Linked DNA regions of Agarilytica rhodophyticola. Each later gene encodes a partner of the first gene's protein in a complex. Links are inferred from orthologs where the notes say so. Each region holds a gene or a part of one and is shown in the gene's direction. Other genes may lie near its edges. The genes, in order: tsaB and tsaD.

The links.
Region 2: the proteins of tsaB (region 1) and tsaD are in contact, whole or in part, in a solved structure (PDB 4WQ4), measured with the Escherichia coli proteins. The link is inferred for Agarilytica rhodophyticola from one-to-one orthologs.

What each region holds. Positions count from the first base shown.
Region 1 is NZ_CP020038.1:4,499,510-4,507,387, reverse strand. Bases 260-3,112 are described here. They hold tsaB (tRNA (adenosine(37)-N6)-threonylcarbamoyltransferase complex dimerization subunit type 1 TsaB), read left to right. Parts: upstream 260-1,243; coding sequence 1,244-1,981; downstream 1,982-3,112. Other genes in these bases: BVC89_RS18775 (M18 family aminopeptidase), read left to right, coding at 2,812-3,112; BVC89_RS18780 (undecaprenyl-diphosphate phosphatase), read left to right, coding at 2,000-2,797; adk (adenylate kinase), read left to right, coding at 557-1,195; mazG (nucleoside triphosphate pyrophosphohydrolase), read left to right, coding at 260-273. Outside these bases: more of mazG, read left to right, coding at 1-259; more of BVC89_RS18775, read left to right, coding at 3,113-4,113; BVC89_RS18770 (cyclic nucleotide-binding domain-containing protein), read left to right, coding at 4,222-5,262; BVC89_RS18765 (tRNA-queuosine alpha-mannosyltransferase domain-containing protein), read left to right, coding at 5,314-6,495; BVC89_RS18760 (tryptophan--tRNA ligase), read left to right, coding at 6,663-7,670. UniProt on the Escherichia coli protein: Required for the formation of a threonylcarbamoyl group on adenosine at position 37 (t(6)A37) in tRNAs that read codons beginning with adenine.
Region 2 is NZ_CP020038.1:2,176,960-2,184,887, forward strand. What follows is about bases 1-2,903. They hold tsaD (tRNA (adenosine(37)-N6)-threonylcarbamoyltransferase complex transferase subunit TsaD), read left to right. Parts: upstream 1-890; coding sequence 891-1,916; downstream 1,917-2,903. Other genes in these bases: BVC89_RS09205 (GatB/YqeY domain-containing protein), read right to left, coding at 1-219; rpsU (30S ribosomal protein S21), read right to left, coding at 384-599; folB (dihydroneopterin aldolase), read left to right, coding at 1,981-2,343; folK (2-amino-4-hydroxy-6-hydroxymethyldihydropteridine diphosphokinase), read left to right, coding at 2,336-2,869; BVC89_RS09230 (multifunctional CCA addition/repair protein), read right to left, coding at 2,886-2,903. Outside these bases: more of BVC89_RS09230, read right to left, coding at 2,904-4,088; BVC89_RS09235 (DMT family transporter), read left to right, coding at 4,468-5,373; BVC89_RS09240 (SpoVR family protein), read right to left, coding at 5,390-6,916; BVC89_RS09245 (YeaH/YhbH family protein), read right to left, coding at 6,913-7,928.

The sequences.
Region 1 (7,878 bases):
GATAAAATCAAAGAAGAAGTGGATGAGTTGCAAGAGGCCATGGCTAAACAAGACAGTGCTGAAATAGCTAATGAGTTAGGCGATGTAATGTTCAGCTGTGTCAATCTTGCTCGCCATTTAGGGCAAGACCCTGAAGCCCTCATGAGGGTGGCTAACAGTAAATTTGAGCGACGCTTCAATCAAGTACATAAGCAGATGGGGGCGCAAGGTAAAAGCCAATACAGCGCCGAGGAGCTCGAAGGCTTTTGGCAGCTAGCGAAAGACAGTGAGTAAGCTGGCTGATCGAGCCGTATAGTTTTTGTGTAGAGAGCGCCCGCCGTACAAGTAAACTTTAGATATTGTTACCTAACTTACAACTAAGTTACGTTGCGAAAACGTTATGATCGATCCTGTTAGCATACACTATTGGTCTTAGGCCCTAAGTAAATCCTTGTTTATCCTCTGTTGGATGTGTATCGTATGCCGCCCATATGTTACAGACGAAAATCGAGCTGGCATCGTCAGTTCGCCTAACATCCGTTATCAGTGCTAAATATATATAATTAGAGGAATTTTCATGCGTGTAATTTTGTTAGGAGCTCCCGGAGCCGGTAAAGGAACCCAGGCTAAGTTTATTATGGAAGCTTTTGGCATTCCGCAGATCTCCACAGGAGACATGCTCAGAGCTGCAGTTAAGGCTGGGACTCCGCTGGGCCTTAAAGTTAAGGATGTTATGGCTTCAGGAGCATTGGTGTCCGACGACCTTATGATTGACTTGGTCAAAGAGCGAATTGCTCAAGACGATTGCAAAGACGGGTTCTTGTTCGACGGCTTTCCTCGCACTCTTCCTCAAGCCGAAGCATTAACAGCTTCAGGTATTCCTATTGATCATGTACTGGAAATTTTTGTCGAAGACGAAGAAATCATCTCTCGCTTAAGTGGGCGGCGTATGCATGAAGCATCTGGACGGGTTTATCATATTGTTCATAATCCGCCACGTGAAGAAGGCATTGACGACGAGACTGGTGAACCTCTTATATTACGTGACGATGACAAAGAAGAAACTGTTCGCAATCGTTTAGATATCTATCACACACAAACTGAACCTTTAGTTGAGTACTACAAAAATGCTGAAGGTATTGTTTTCCGTCAGGTGGGTGGTGTTGGTGCCCTCGATGAAATCCGTACAAAAGTTGTAGAAGCACTCAAATCATAGTGCTCACATGACGGGCATATACTCCTTAAGTATTGCTAGTTAAATATCATGGATAGCCTCAACCGAATATTGGCAATTGACGCGTCAACAGAGCATTGTTCTGTGGCGCTTTGTGTTGACGGGCAGCGCCTGGCTGATGTCTGCGAGACGCCAAAATCCCATGCTAATGTGCTATTGCCGATGGTAGATAATATCCTGTCTGAGGCTGGTATTTCATTGCCTGAGCTCCAGGCCATAGTGGTTTCTCTTGGGCCGGGGTCGTTTACCGGAATACGTATCGGTATCGGTGTTGTGCAAGGCTTGGCCTATGGTGCAAAGCTACCCGTTATCGGCTTTTCCTCTCTTGAAACATTGGCTTGGCGTGCTATCGCCAGTACTCAATCTACTAGTGGCAAACCAGATCATGGGACGATTATCTTGCCCTGCCTTGATGCCCGAATGGATGAGGTTTATTGGGCGGCATATGTTTATGGTATCGATACTATTAGTGAAGTGTTGCGTCCTAGAGTCAGCAGTATTGATGAGCTGAATACATATATACAGCAGCTCGATACTTCTTGTATTGGTGCCGGCCATGGTTGGCTGGTGCCTAACGCAGTTAATGTAGAGGTTTGTGATTCAAAATTGTTACCAAATGCGGCAGCTATGCTCGATTTGGTTGAGCAGTATCAGCATCATCAAAAGCCTTTATCAGAGTTCAGTGCTGCCAGTATTGAGCCTTTATATTTACGTAACGAAGTCACCTGGGTGAAACGAACACGCATTCGAAAAGAGCAACCCATTTAATCAGGATTTGATTAAACCATGGATCTTATTCACGTTATTATCCTTGCCTTGATTCAAGGTATTACAGAATTCTTGCCTATCTCTAGTTCAGCCCACTTAATCTTGCCCAAGGAAGTTCTCGGCTGGCCTGATCAGGGATTAGCATTTGATGTGGCTGTACATGTGGGAACGTTAATGGCGGTTATCGTCTATTTTCGGAAAGATGTACTCGATTTATTATCCGGCTGGTCGTTGTCACTCGTGGGCAAAGGTTTGAATGACGATGGGCGTTTGGCGTGGATGATTGCCTTGGCCACCGTGCCCGCCTGTCTTTTTGGCTTGCTGATGAACGATATTATTGAGGCGCATTTGCGTTCCATTAGCGTCATCGCTGCAACTACCATAGTCTTTGGTATTCTCTTGGCTTTGGCTGACAAGCGATCGGATAGGGCGAATAAAACACTGGTATCGATGACGCTCACGGCTGCTTTGGTGGTTGGTTTTGCCCAAGCTTTAGCACTAATTCCCGGTACTTCGCGCTCAGGTATTACTATCACAGCAGCTTTATTTCTTGGGTTTTCAAGAACAGATGCTGCGCGTTTTTCATTTCTACTTTCTATTCCTATTATTTTGATCAGTGGCGCTTATAAAGGTATTGGTTTAGTAGAGCAAAGCGCCGTTGACTGGCAAAGCATCTTTATTGGTATTGCTGTGTCAGCCGTCAGTGCTTATCTTTGTATTTACTATTTTTTGAGCTTTATTAACCGTTTGGGCATGATGCCATTTGTTATATATCGGATAATACTCGGAGCTATTCTTATAGTGTTAATCATTTAAGAGCGATTGATTGAATGAGTGAACAATATATTCGTGATGCCTTAATAGACTTTTTAAATGCGTCTCCAACACCTTATCATGCGACCGCTCAAATAGCGCAAATGCTTGTAGATAAGGGTTTTTCTGAGTTAAAAGAAGATGAATTCTGGGATTTGACGCTAGGCCAGCGTTACTATTTTGTGCGTTCAGATTCTACCATTGTGGGCTTTGTTTGGGGCTTAGATAATTCAGTAAGTAAAGGTATTCGCTTAGTTGGTGCCCATACCGATAGTCCCTGTATCAAGCTAAAGCCTCAGCCTGAAAAAAATATCAAAGGCTATCAGCAGTTGGGCATTGAGGTATACGGTGGCGCCTTACTTAACCCTTGGTTTGATCGTGATTTGTCTTTAGCTGGTAAAGTGTGTTTCTTACGAGATAGTGGCGAATTGACCTGTACTTGTATTAATTATCGTGATCCCATTGCCGTCATACCAAGCTTAGCGATACATCTAGATCGTGAAGCGAATAAAAAGCGCAGCATTAATCCTCAAACAGATATGAATCCTATTTTGTTCCAAGGGAGTAACGATTTTTCTTTGCGCACAATGCTACTTGAAAAGCTGCATGAGGATGGTATCAGCGATGCTAAAGAAGTATTAGATTTTGACTTGAGTTTTTATGATACACAAGGAGCTAATACCATTGGTCTTCACCAAGAGTTTCTTGCCAGTGCCAGGCTTGATAATTTGTTAAGCAGCTTTGTTGGTATGCATGCCCTTGCCAATGCGGACAATCAATATACATCTATTATGGTATGTAATGACCATGAAGAAGTAGGTAGCCAATCGGACATCGGAGCACTAGGGACTGTTGTAAAAGATCTACTCGCCCGGCTTTATCCCCAAGAGCAAGAGCGCCAAGTGGCAATAAGACGCTCGTTGATGCTGTCGGTAGATAATGCCCATGGAATTCACCCCAATTATGTGAATAGACACGATGAAAATCATGGCCCACAGCTGAATGCTGGGCCCGTACTTAAGTTCGACGCTAATCAAAGCTATGCGACTTCGTCTCACAGTGCTGCTTTTGTCAAGCAACTAGCTAGCATGGAACCGAAAGTGCCAGTGCAAACTTATGTTACGCGGGCTGATATGCGATGTGGTAGTACTATTGGGCCTTTAACATCTTCACAAATAGGTATAAAAACTCTAGACCTCGGTGTTGCCACCTTTGCCATGCACTCAATTAGGGAATTAGCTGGAAAAGATGATATTAATTATCTACACCGTCTATTGAGTCGCTTTTATAACGCTGAAAAAGTCGCAATATCGGGGTAAAATAAATAGCGTCTTAGATGTATGGATATTATTGCAATTGAAGGAGTCTTATCTGTTTTGTTAATTTTAGTTTCATAATAACGTCGATTAGACAAGAGGTTGTTGACATTGGATATTAATGCACTTAAGAAATTTGTTCCGTTTAGTGAAATAGAGGACAAATATCTCGAGGATGCGCTCAAACACATATCCCTCAAGACTTTCAATAAAGGTGATATGTTATTTAAACGCAACCGCTCTGTAGCGGAACGTTACTATTTGATTTCAGGGCGGGTTGATCTTATCGATGCTCGTTTCGAATCCACTCCTGTAGAAGCTAATACCGCTAAAGTGACTAATGCGCTAAATCTTGAGTCGCCAACGGTGTGTTCCTGTATTGCTAAGTCAGGCGTTGAAGCTTTCACCATAGAGTTGGAAATGCTCGATCGTATTGTTTCTTGGCGGGAATCTGCTGCCTACGCCAATGAAAGCGACGACACTGAAATGGTGACAGGTGAGATTGAGGTTAGCAATATTGCCGATCATGATGCTACCGACTGGATGTCCTCACTGTTGCAATCCCCCTTATTTACAAAAATTCCCTTAACACAAGTACAAGATTTATTTTTGCGCTTCAAGGATGTGCCCGCTGAAGCTAAAGAGGTCGTGATTAAAGAGGGTGAAAAGGGCGACTTCTTCTATGTGTTAGCCTCCGGTCGTGCCAGGGTGACAAATCGCTCCGAGAGTGTGGATGTGGTATTAGAACCCGGAAGTTATTTTGGCGAAGAAGCTCTACTTGGTAATACGCCGAGAAATGCCACGATTACTATGACTGAATCTGGCCACTTAAAAAAACTCGACGCACAAGATTTTGAGGCGCTTTTAAAAGAGCCTGTCTTGCAATATGTTGAGCAAGATGAGCTTGGAACACTAGGTAAGCCGCATAAAATGCTCGATGTTAAAATGCCTATGGAATACAGAATGAATCATGTTCCAGGTAGCATTAACGTTCCCCTTGCGCGTTTGCGCTCATCGATTAATGAGTTGGCGAAGTCGTGTGCTTATGTGGTGCCTGATGATGCTGGTAGCCGCGCAGATATTGCCGCACACTTACTCTGCCAAGCTGGTTTTGATGCCTATATCCTAAGGGCGCAAAGCGAGAATCGATAAGCATTTTGTTGTAGTTTTGAATGATTTTTCTTTGATCGACTAACATAAGAAGTGAAAATCCTTCTTTTATCTCCTTATGATGCCAATAGCCACCAATATTGGTGGCGTTTATTAAAAGCGCATTTTAGTGGCTATAACTGGACTGTGCTCACCTTGCCCGCCCGCTATTTTAATTGGCGTATTCGCAGCAATAGCCTGACTTGGTCGCAGCAACAGCAGCACGTCTTGCAGCAGGAGTATGATCTTTGCATCGCCACGTCCATGACGGATCTCGCTACTCTAAGAGGTTTATTGCCCTCTCTGGCGGCTATTCCTACACTATTGTACTTTCATGAGAATCAAGTTGCCTATCCATTGTCTAATAAAGCCGAACAGCGTCAAAACATTGAGCCGATCATGGTGCAAATATACAGCAGCTTGGCGGCTAATCATCTGAGCTTTAATAGTTGTTACAATCGTGATTCTTTTTTTAGCGGATTAAAACAACTATTAAAAAGATTCCCTGATGCTGTACCACCGAATTTGCTTGTTAAGTTAGAGAAAAAATCCAGCGTGTTAGCAGTGCCAATTGCTTACCGAGGCACCATATTGGTTAATCCAGGGTTGGTTAATCCAAGATCGATTAACACCAGCTCGGTTAATAAAATGCCGGCTAATAATAGAAGCCTTAACATGCTAACTAATCACGGGCAAAAACAATATCAGTTAGTATGGAACCATCGCTGGGAATATGACAAGGGCTGTCAACGGCTGCTGGCTTTTATACAAGCAATGCCTGCGCAAACCGCGTTGACTTTACATGTAGTTGGGCAAAGTTTTAGGCAAGTTCCTCCGGAGTTTGAAAAGATCAAAGCCGAGTTATCCAAGCGCGGTTGGTTGGGGCAGTGGGGCTATCTTAAGGATATTAAGGAGTACCACCAGCTTCTTGAGCAGAGCCATTTCGTGCTCTCCACTGCTGAGCATGATTTTCAAGGGCTCTCTGTATTAGAGGCTGTCGCCCGAGAATGTATCCCCATTGTTCCTGATCGCTTGGCATATTGTGAGATGTTTGATGATCGTTACCGCTATGCCAGTGATAGTGACCTTACAGTAGAGGCGCAATCCATGGCACAAAAAGTTCAATATTTTCTTGCGTCTGAAAATATTCCTCATGCCGATGTGAGTAGATTTTATATGGATAACTTAGCGACAGAATATGAGCAACTGTTTGCCAGTTTAGTGAACAGTGCATGAGTTTAGCCATAGTAAGTTGCTGCCATGGCATGTCATAACAAAGTCCCCATTGTTTGATGGCAGCACTATTGGAAATTGCGGCCTATGCATTTCCAATAGTGTTGTGGAAAGGTATTATGCCTGCACTAGCGTTTTGCTCTAGTGAATTACGGATCATGGGTGAATAAATGACAAAAGAACGAATTTTAACAGGCATTACTACCACAGGTACGCCGCATCTGGGGAATTATGTGGGTGCTATTCGACCAGCAATTGCATCGAGTAAAAATGACAATGTGGAGTCATTTTTGTTTCTTGCTGACTTGCATGCCTTGATCAAGTGCCAGCAGCCTGAGCAAATTAATCAATCCACTAAAGAAATTGCAGCCACTTGGCTAGCTCTAGGCCTCGACCCTGATAAAACGGTTTTTTATCGTCAATCCGATGTTCCAGAAATCAGTGAATTGTGTTGGATTCTCACTTGTATGACTGCTAAAGGTTTGATGAATCGTGCCCATGCTTATAAAGATGCGGTTGATAACAATGCTAATAATGGGGAAGATGCTGACTTTGGTATTACCATGGGGCTGTTTAGCTATCCGGTGTTAATGGCTGCTGATATTCTTATGTTCAATGCAGATAAGGTGCCTGTCGGTCGAGACCAAACGCAACACTTGGAAATTGCCCGAGATATTGCACAACGCTTCAATCATACTTACGGGGAAGTTTTTAAGCTTCCAGAAACAGTGGTTGATGATAGTGTTGCTCTGCTAAATGGTTTAGATGGCCGTAAAATGAGTAAAAGTTACAATAATACTATTCCTCTTTTTTTAGGCCAAAAGCAGCTCAAAAAGCATATTAATAAAATTAAAACGAATTTACTTGAACCCGGCGAGCCTAAAGATACAAGCGATTCAACGGTTTTTCAGATTTGGGAGGCCTTTGCCGATACATCCCAAACCGACTATATGCGCAAAGAATTTGCTAACGGGATTGCATGGGGCGAAGCGAAAAAACAGCTATTTGAATTAATCGATGCAGAATTGAGTGAACCTAGAGAGCGCTACAACAGCTTAATGGATGATCCTGCTGCAATTGAGAAGATTCTAAAAGCCGGCGCTGAAAAAGCTCGTGAGCATGCCAGACCCTTGCTGGCCAAAGTTAAAAAAGCGGTGGGAATTGGCGCACTATCGTGATGGCAACATCTATCCATCAATAGCCATTTGTTTGTTAACTTTTATTTTCTAAATTAACGCTCCTTTAAAATCGCTAGTATTTTCGGGGAGCGTCAAATCATTTTTAGCTATCCTTAGTAATTATTTCCCTTAAACCTGCGGTGACTAACCAAGTCGCAGTTGTTTATGATGTGTTTTGGCACATATTTCAATCTATCCGAGCTTGAGA
Region 2 (7,928 bases), 2.3 Mb from region 1 along the record:
GCCTGCATCTTGATACTGTTTAAGAGAATCTTTTCTCTGTTTAGCTAGCTTATCGAGGACAGCGAGTACTCTAGCGTCGTCAAGCTCTATACGCTCGTCTACTTCAATGCGTTTGAATTCAGACATAACCATACGCAAAACAGCCAGGCGAGGCTTGTCTTTGGCGCGCATAGCATCTTTTACTGCGGAAGATATTTGAGCTTTGAGTTCACTGGCCATAAGAGCTGATTTCAACTTCTTCAGTATATTGTTATTTGATTGGCTTTTTCAGCCAGCTTAACCGACTTCACCGGTTCAAATAACTTGACCGGTTCAATCAATCTAAATCTTGTAATTGAGCAATACAGAATTTGACCTCGGTTAAGGTCAAATAAGGCGATCAATTAATACAGGCGCTGGAATTTGCGGTTTTCGCGTTGTACCTTTTTGGCGTGACGCTTAACGGCAGCTGCAGCTTTACGCTTACGAACAGATGTAGGCTTTTCATAGAATTCGCGACGACGTACTTCTGCAAGGATGCCTGCTTTCTCACATGAGCGCTTGAAGCGACGCAGGGCTACATCAAATGGTTCGTTTTCTTTCAGTTTTACTGAAGGCATATTTTTACCTGTGTTGGTTTAAATCGTTCATTCTGGTTGGCATATATTTATGCAATATAAAGCCAGCCTAAATTTTGGAGCGAGATTCTATACATATCGCCTTAAAGGCGCAAGGTATTTACTACTAATAATAGCCTCAGGAAGAGGATTTTCCTCGATTTGAATGTTCTTATCCGATGAAAAAGGTGTTAAGGTCGCGCTTTTTCTAGGCCTGTCCCCTTATTGCAGAAGCGCATAGTGGCAGGGTAAATATAGTTTTTTAAACGTGATAATAGCTTTGGTAGCATAAAAATGCGGGTACTTGGTATAGAAACATCATGTGACGAGACGGGTGTGGCTGTTTATGACAGTGAGCAGGGATTGTTAGCGCATGAACTCTACAGCCAAGTTGCTGTGCACAGTGAATACGGCGGCGTGGTGCCAGAGTTGGCCTCAAGGGATCATGTAAGAAAACTTATTCCGCTAATTGATCGGGTTCTGAATGCCGCAGATTCTCACGAAAAAATCGATGGTGTTGCCTATACTTCTGGCCCCGGTCTTATTGGCGCACTTCTGGTCGGTGCGAGTGTTGGTCGCTCCTTAGCATATTCGTTGGGCTGCCCCGCCATTGGTGTGCATCATATGGAAGGGCATCTATTGGCGCCTTTACTTGAGGAGAATCCTCCTGCTTTCCCTTTCGTTGCACTTTTAGTTTCTGGGGGCCATACCCAATTGGTGGAAGTTAAGAGCATTGGCGACTATACCTTATTGGGCGAATCCCTCGACGATGCCGCAGGAGAAGCATTTGATAAGACGGCGAAAATGCTGGATCTTGATTACCCTGGGGGCCCCAATGTTGCGCGTATCGCCGAAAAGGGGGATCGTGCACGTTTTACTTTTCCAAGGCCTATGACAGATCGGCCTGGTCTTGATTTTAGTTTTAGTGGCTTGAAAACTTTTACCCTTAATACGGTGACTAAGTATGCAGGCGATAACGGCTTGCCTGATGATCAGACCTGCGCTGATATTGCCGCTGCTTTTCAAGAGGCAGTGGTAGATACTTTAGTGATCAAATGCCGACGGGCACTTAAGCAATGTGGCATGAAAACATTAGTGATTGCTGGAGGGGTGAGCGCCAATACACGTTTACGAATTAAGTTGGAGCAGGCTTTGGCGAAAATAAATAGCCGAGTGTTTTACGCTCGTAATGAGTTTTGTACTGATAATGGTGCGATGATCGCTTTTGCCGGCTGCCAGCGTTTGCTTGGGGAGCAGCATTCAGCCTTAAATATAGACGTTAAACCCCGCTGGCCGCTCGATTCTTTGCCTAACACCTAGTTGTTGCAACAACTAGTAATGGTTATTGCAACATTGCCACTTTAAGGCTTTAGAGAAAAGTTTTATGGATACAGTTTTTATTGAAAATCTTGCGGTTAATGCCGTAGTCGGGATTTTTGATTGGGAGCGCGCAGTGCCCCAGCAGATCATCATCAATATCGAGATGGCCTCTGATGTTAGTAAGGCTGCGCAGTCAGAAAACATTAATGATGCGCTAGACTACAGTTTAGTGGCCAGGCGTACTTCAGAGTTCATTGTGAGTTCACAATTTTTATTACTTGAAACTTTGGCCGAGAAAACCACATCTTTAATTATGGCCGAGTTTAATGTGCCTTGGTTGAGGTTTAGCTGCACTAAAACTCAGGCTATGCGCAACGTCAGTGGTGTTGGTGTGCGTATTGAGCGAGGTGAGCGTCCAAATGGCTAAGGTCTTATTAGGTATCGGCAGCAACATTGATCCCGAAATTAACATTCGCAACGGTATCGAAGCTTTATCTTCTTGTCTTAAGCATATACTGTTGTCGCCTGTTTATGAAAGCCGTGCCATAGGGTTTACTGGTGATAATTTTTTAAACCTTGTGGTGGCTGGGCATACGCATTTACCTTTGGGTGAGTTTGCCACCGTGCTTCGGGATATAGAGTATCGCTTTGGAAGGGAGAGAGATGCATCTAAGTATTCTTCTCGCTATCTGGATATCGATATCCTGACCTACGATGATTTGGTTGGAGAATTTCACTCTATTGCACTGCCACGTGATGAAATTCTTAACCGTGCTTTTGTGTTAAAGCCTTTGGCTGATTTGGTGCCTGATGCTCTTCATCCGCAGGTGCAAAAAAACTATCGAGATTTATGGTGTGACTTTGATCAGGAAGGGCAGGATATTTGGTTAAGTCCTTTTTCTCCTGTATTAGATTATGATGAACTCGATCATCGAGAGGATTTAGTCGGTTAATAGGCAACGGGAATTGTTATTGCTGACTCTTAAATTCTTCGAGTTTTTCGATGCGTTGCTTTGCTATAGCATCTCCTAACGCTTTGCCGCTAAACCCCTGAGCCAATAGGGCTTGAGGGTTAACGGTACTGATCACCTCCAGAGCTTCTAGCAGATATCTTTCTTGCTTATACTTCCGCTCCTTTAATTTTTCTGTGCCCACCGCGTAGGACTTGCACGTAGTAAGTAAGTCTTTAAATCGTTCTGGTCGTCGCAGGCTATCGGTTTTCGTCAGTAAATCCAAAATATCTTCTGCTAACAGAGATAAAGCCCTGTCGACGTATTTATGAAATCGGATAACCAGACTGCAAAGTTCCCGATATTCATTGGGGATCATTAATTTTCCAGCTAACTCCGTTAGTTCCACTAGCTCTGGCGAAGGCTTGCCCATCGGGTTAGCTGTGGCATTTTGCTTATCTAAATCATGTAAAAGTGTTGCCAAACGTACAGTACTTTTATCACTTATACTGCATGCATAATTCAAAGCTCTCAGGGCGGGTGGCGAGAGCTGGGGTGGTTGCTCTGAAGTATGTAATGAAATTAAGTGGTCTATCTGGGGCATAATAACTTTCAACGCTCCACACTCATGTAATACCTCTAAAAATACATGAGGTGAGCGCTCGCCGAGGGCTCTGGAAAATTCTTTCCAGACGCGCTCTGACACCAAGTGAGCTACTTCTCCACTCGCTACCATCGTCCCCATAAGCGCTTTAGTTTCTTTGGCAATGGTAAAGCCTAAGTGATGATAGCGGCTAGCAAAGCGCGCGATACGTAAAACTCGTACTGGATCTTCACGAAAAGCTTCTGAAACGTGCCTCAGTACTCTGCGGTCAATATCGTTTTGGCCGTTGTAAGGGTCGACCAGCTCACCATTATCCAATTGTGCGATAGCATTGATGGTAATATCTCGGCGCCCTAGGTCTTCTTCTAGAGTGACTTCAGTCGAGGTATCAAAAGTAAAACCTTGATATCCATGTCCGGTTTTCCTTTCCGTTCTTGCCAAGGCATATTCGTCTTTGGTCTCTGGATGCAAAAAAACGGGAAAGTCTTTGCCTACGGGCGTAAAACCTTGAGCTTGCATTTGCTCCGGTGTTGCACCCACAACCACATAATCATATTCATTAGTAGGATATCCCAGTAATTTATCCCTGACAGCACCGCCTACTAGATAAACTTTCATTTTTTACTGTTGACCTTTATTGATGAATCGTACACACTCAATAGATATTTGCTTTAATTCTATTTTAAAAACACTTATTTAATAATTATGTCACACTTCACTATGTTTAAGACAATGGAGTGTGGTGTATTTGATATTTTTAATGCTCTGTATGTATAACATCTCGAGCGTAAATTAAAACTTAGGATTTTAATATTTTGCATTATTTAGCAGCAGTCAAACCCATGCAAGTGACACAGTCCTGGCGCCATCGTGCGTGGGTCTTGTGTTTACGTGCCTGCTGCGTGCTGATTTGATGTATTGATTTATATTTTTCTATCAAAAGGCCGCAGGTGAAAATCTGCGGCCTTTTTTGTTTTGGGCTTGGAGTTCATAAGCTATGAAAGTTGGAATGGCATATTTTTGTGTAGTGATGATTTGGTCTACCACTCCATTAGGTATTAAGTGGAGCAATAGCAGTTTATCGTTCACTGCGGCAATAGCATCAAGAATATTTTTTGCGCTTTGTATTTGTTTATTGCTGCTTGCTGTTTTGCGTCGTCGCTTGCCGTTAACCCGAAGTGATTTACGTGTTTATTTTGCAGGAGTAATAGGTGTCTTTCCTAATATGTTGATTGTGTATTGGTCTGCCCGATACATTCCATCTGGTTTGGCGTCGGTAATTTTTGGTTTATATCCGTTTATGGTGGGCTTTTTCTCTTACTTTATTTTAAAGGAGAATGTTTTTGATTGGCGTCGTGTTCTTGCTCTTGGCTGCGCTCTGCTCGGCCTAGGTGTGGTTAATATTGATCAGTTTAATATGGGAGGGAACGCGCTCTACGGTGCTTTGGGGATGTTAAGTTCTACGATACTTTTCGGTTTAAGTTCCGTGTGGCTAAAGAGAATCGGAGCAAATATGGATCCACTTCAGCAAACATCTGGTGTTCTACTCTTTGCAGCACCTTTATTCATCTTGAGCTGGTGTTTGTTCGATGGTGAAGTGCCGCAAGCTATTGATCAACGTTCACTTATTGGCATTTCGTATCTTGTTATATGCGGTTCGGTACTAGGAGGTATGCTATTTTTCTATGTGCTAAAAAATTGCAGTGTAGCATCGGTCGGAGTGATTATGTTGATTACGCCAATATTTTCGTTATGTGTTGGCACACTTGTGGATGATGAAAAATTTTCTTTATCGACAATATTAGGATGTGGACTCATTATTTTTTCTTTAGCTATTTATCAAAACCTTTTTAAGTATGCAAAGAAATATCTGTTTTCACGCTGGCGTTTCCATGGGGCTTAGGGCCCCCATTTAATAATTATACTGGCATTGCCGTTTCCTGCATTTCTGGGGTAGGACATGAAAAGCTCTGTTTGGTTTTTCCGCCTTCGATAGAATGTAAATGAACATCAAATCCCCATAGGCGATGGATATGTCTCAATACCTCTTCAGTGTTTTCAGGCTCTAATGGGTTGCGATTAAATCGTGAGTGGTGGAGTGTCAATGAACGGTCTCCTCGCACATCCACATTATAGACTTGAATATTGGGTTCGCGGTTGCCCAGATTGTATTGTGCTGATAAATTTTCTCGTACTTGCTGATAGCCGCTGCTGTCGTGAATAGCGGTGACTTCGATATCTTTTTGTAAATCATCATCCACGATGGTAAACAATTTAAGATCACGCATCAGCTTAGGGGAAAGAAACTGTAAGATAAAACTTTCATCTTTGAAATTACGCATGGCAAAGTCGAGGGTTTCCAACCAGTTGGCACCGGCAATATCGGGAAACCATTCTTTGTCTTCCTTGGTCGGGTTTTCACATATACGGCGGATGTCGGTCATCATATGAAAGCCCAGTGTATAGGGGTTTATGCCAGAAAAATATTGGCTATTATACGGCGGTTGATAGATCACACCACTGTGGGATTGCATGAATTCAAGCATAAATCCATCTGTGACCAAACCCCGGTCATACATGGTGTTTAATATTAAGTGATGCCAAAAACACGCCCAGCCTTCGTTCATTACTTGAGTTTGACGTTGAGGATAAAAATATTGGGCAATTTTTCTTACAATGCGTACGACTTCTCTTTGCCAAGGTTCTAATAGGGGCGCATTTTTTTCAAAGAAGTAGAGCAGGTTTTCCTGTGGATCCTTTGGAAAGCGGTCTTGCTCTTGTTGCTCTGCTTCTTGTTCCTGGCTTGGTATGGTTCGCCACAAATCATTAACTTGCTTTTGTAAATAGATTTCCCGCTCTTTCTGGCGTTCGCTTTCCTCAAGTGGCGATAAAGGGTAGGGACGTTTGTAGCGGTCGACACCATAGTTCATCAAGGCGTGACAAGAATCTAAGATTGCCTCCACTGCATCTACACCGTGACGTTCCTCGCACTCAGCAATGTAGTTTTTAGCAAATACTAGGTAGTCGATAATAGATGAGGCATCTGTCCAAGCGCGAAATAGATAATTGCCCTTAAAAAAAGAATTGTGGCCATAAGAGGCGTGAGCAATAACCAATGCCTGCATCATCATGGTGTTTTCTTCCATTAAATAAGCAATACAGGGGTCGGAGTTTATGACTATCTCATAGGCAAGGCCCATTTGACCGCGTTTATACGATTGTTCGACACCTAAAAATTGTTTCCCGTAAGACCAATGGTTATAGCCTATTGGCATGCCAACCGATGAATAAGCATCCATCATCTGCTCAGAATTAATCACTTCGATTTGATTAGGGTAGGTATCGAGTTTAAATTCTTCTGCAATTAGACTTATTTCGTAGTTATATTTTTCCAGTAAGTCAAATGTCCACTCTGAACCTGTCGAAATCGGTTTGCGTTTCTTCATAGGGTTTTCTTCTGAAATAGTTGGCGGAAAACAGGGTAGATATCACTAGAATCAACCAACTGTTTCATTGCGAAGGTATCGGGAAAGTCGCTGAGAACTTTTTCGTAAGCATACCAAAGCGCCTGGTGTTCCCGTGAGGTAATTTCGATATAAGAAAAATATTGCAGCTTTTGTAGTAACTTATCAGCAAGTAAACGATAGCACACTGTAGAATCGTCATTCCAGTTATCGCCATCTGAGGCTTGTGCACCATATATATTCCATTGGCTAGGCGGATAACGATTTTGTAGTATTTCGTCCATTAAATATAAGGCACTTGATACGATTGTACCTCCGGTCTCTCGGCTGTAGAAGAATTCTTCTTCGTCCACTTCTTTTGCACTGGTATGATGACGAATAAATACCACTTCGGTATGTTCGTAGTTACGTTGTAAAAATAAGTAGAGTAATAGAAAAAAACGTTTGGCAATATCTTTGGTGTTTTGATCCATCGAGCCTGAGACATCCATGATGCAAAACATCACCGCACGAGAATGCGGTATCGGGTGTTTCACGTGCAAATTGTATTTGAGGTCAAAGTCGTCGAGCCAAGGTACGCGTTTGATTTTTTTAGCTAAGGCTTCGATATCATGCTTTAATGCTCGAATGCGATCGAAGTCCAGCTCGCTGTTTTCTTTCTCTAATTCTGCCAATTGTTCTTGTAGTGTTCTGAGCTTCTTTTTTTTACTGCCGGTGAGTGCTATTCGTCTAGAATTCGCCGAGCGTAATGAGCGAACAATATTAATTTTTCCTGGCGAACCTTCATTGCTGATACCGGCGCGACGCATTTCGAATTCGTCAATTCCCGCCAGTTGACGTTTCACCAGATTGGGAAGCTCAAGATCTTCGAACATAAAATCTAGAAATTCTTCCTGGGTGATCTGAAAGACAAATTCATCCATGCCTTCACCAGAATCACTGGCGCCAGGGCCTCCACCTCCTTGACCCTGACCACCCGGTGGGCGCGGTATAT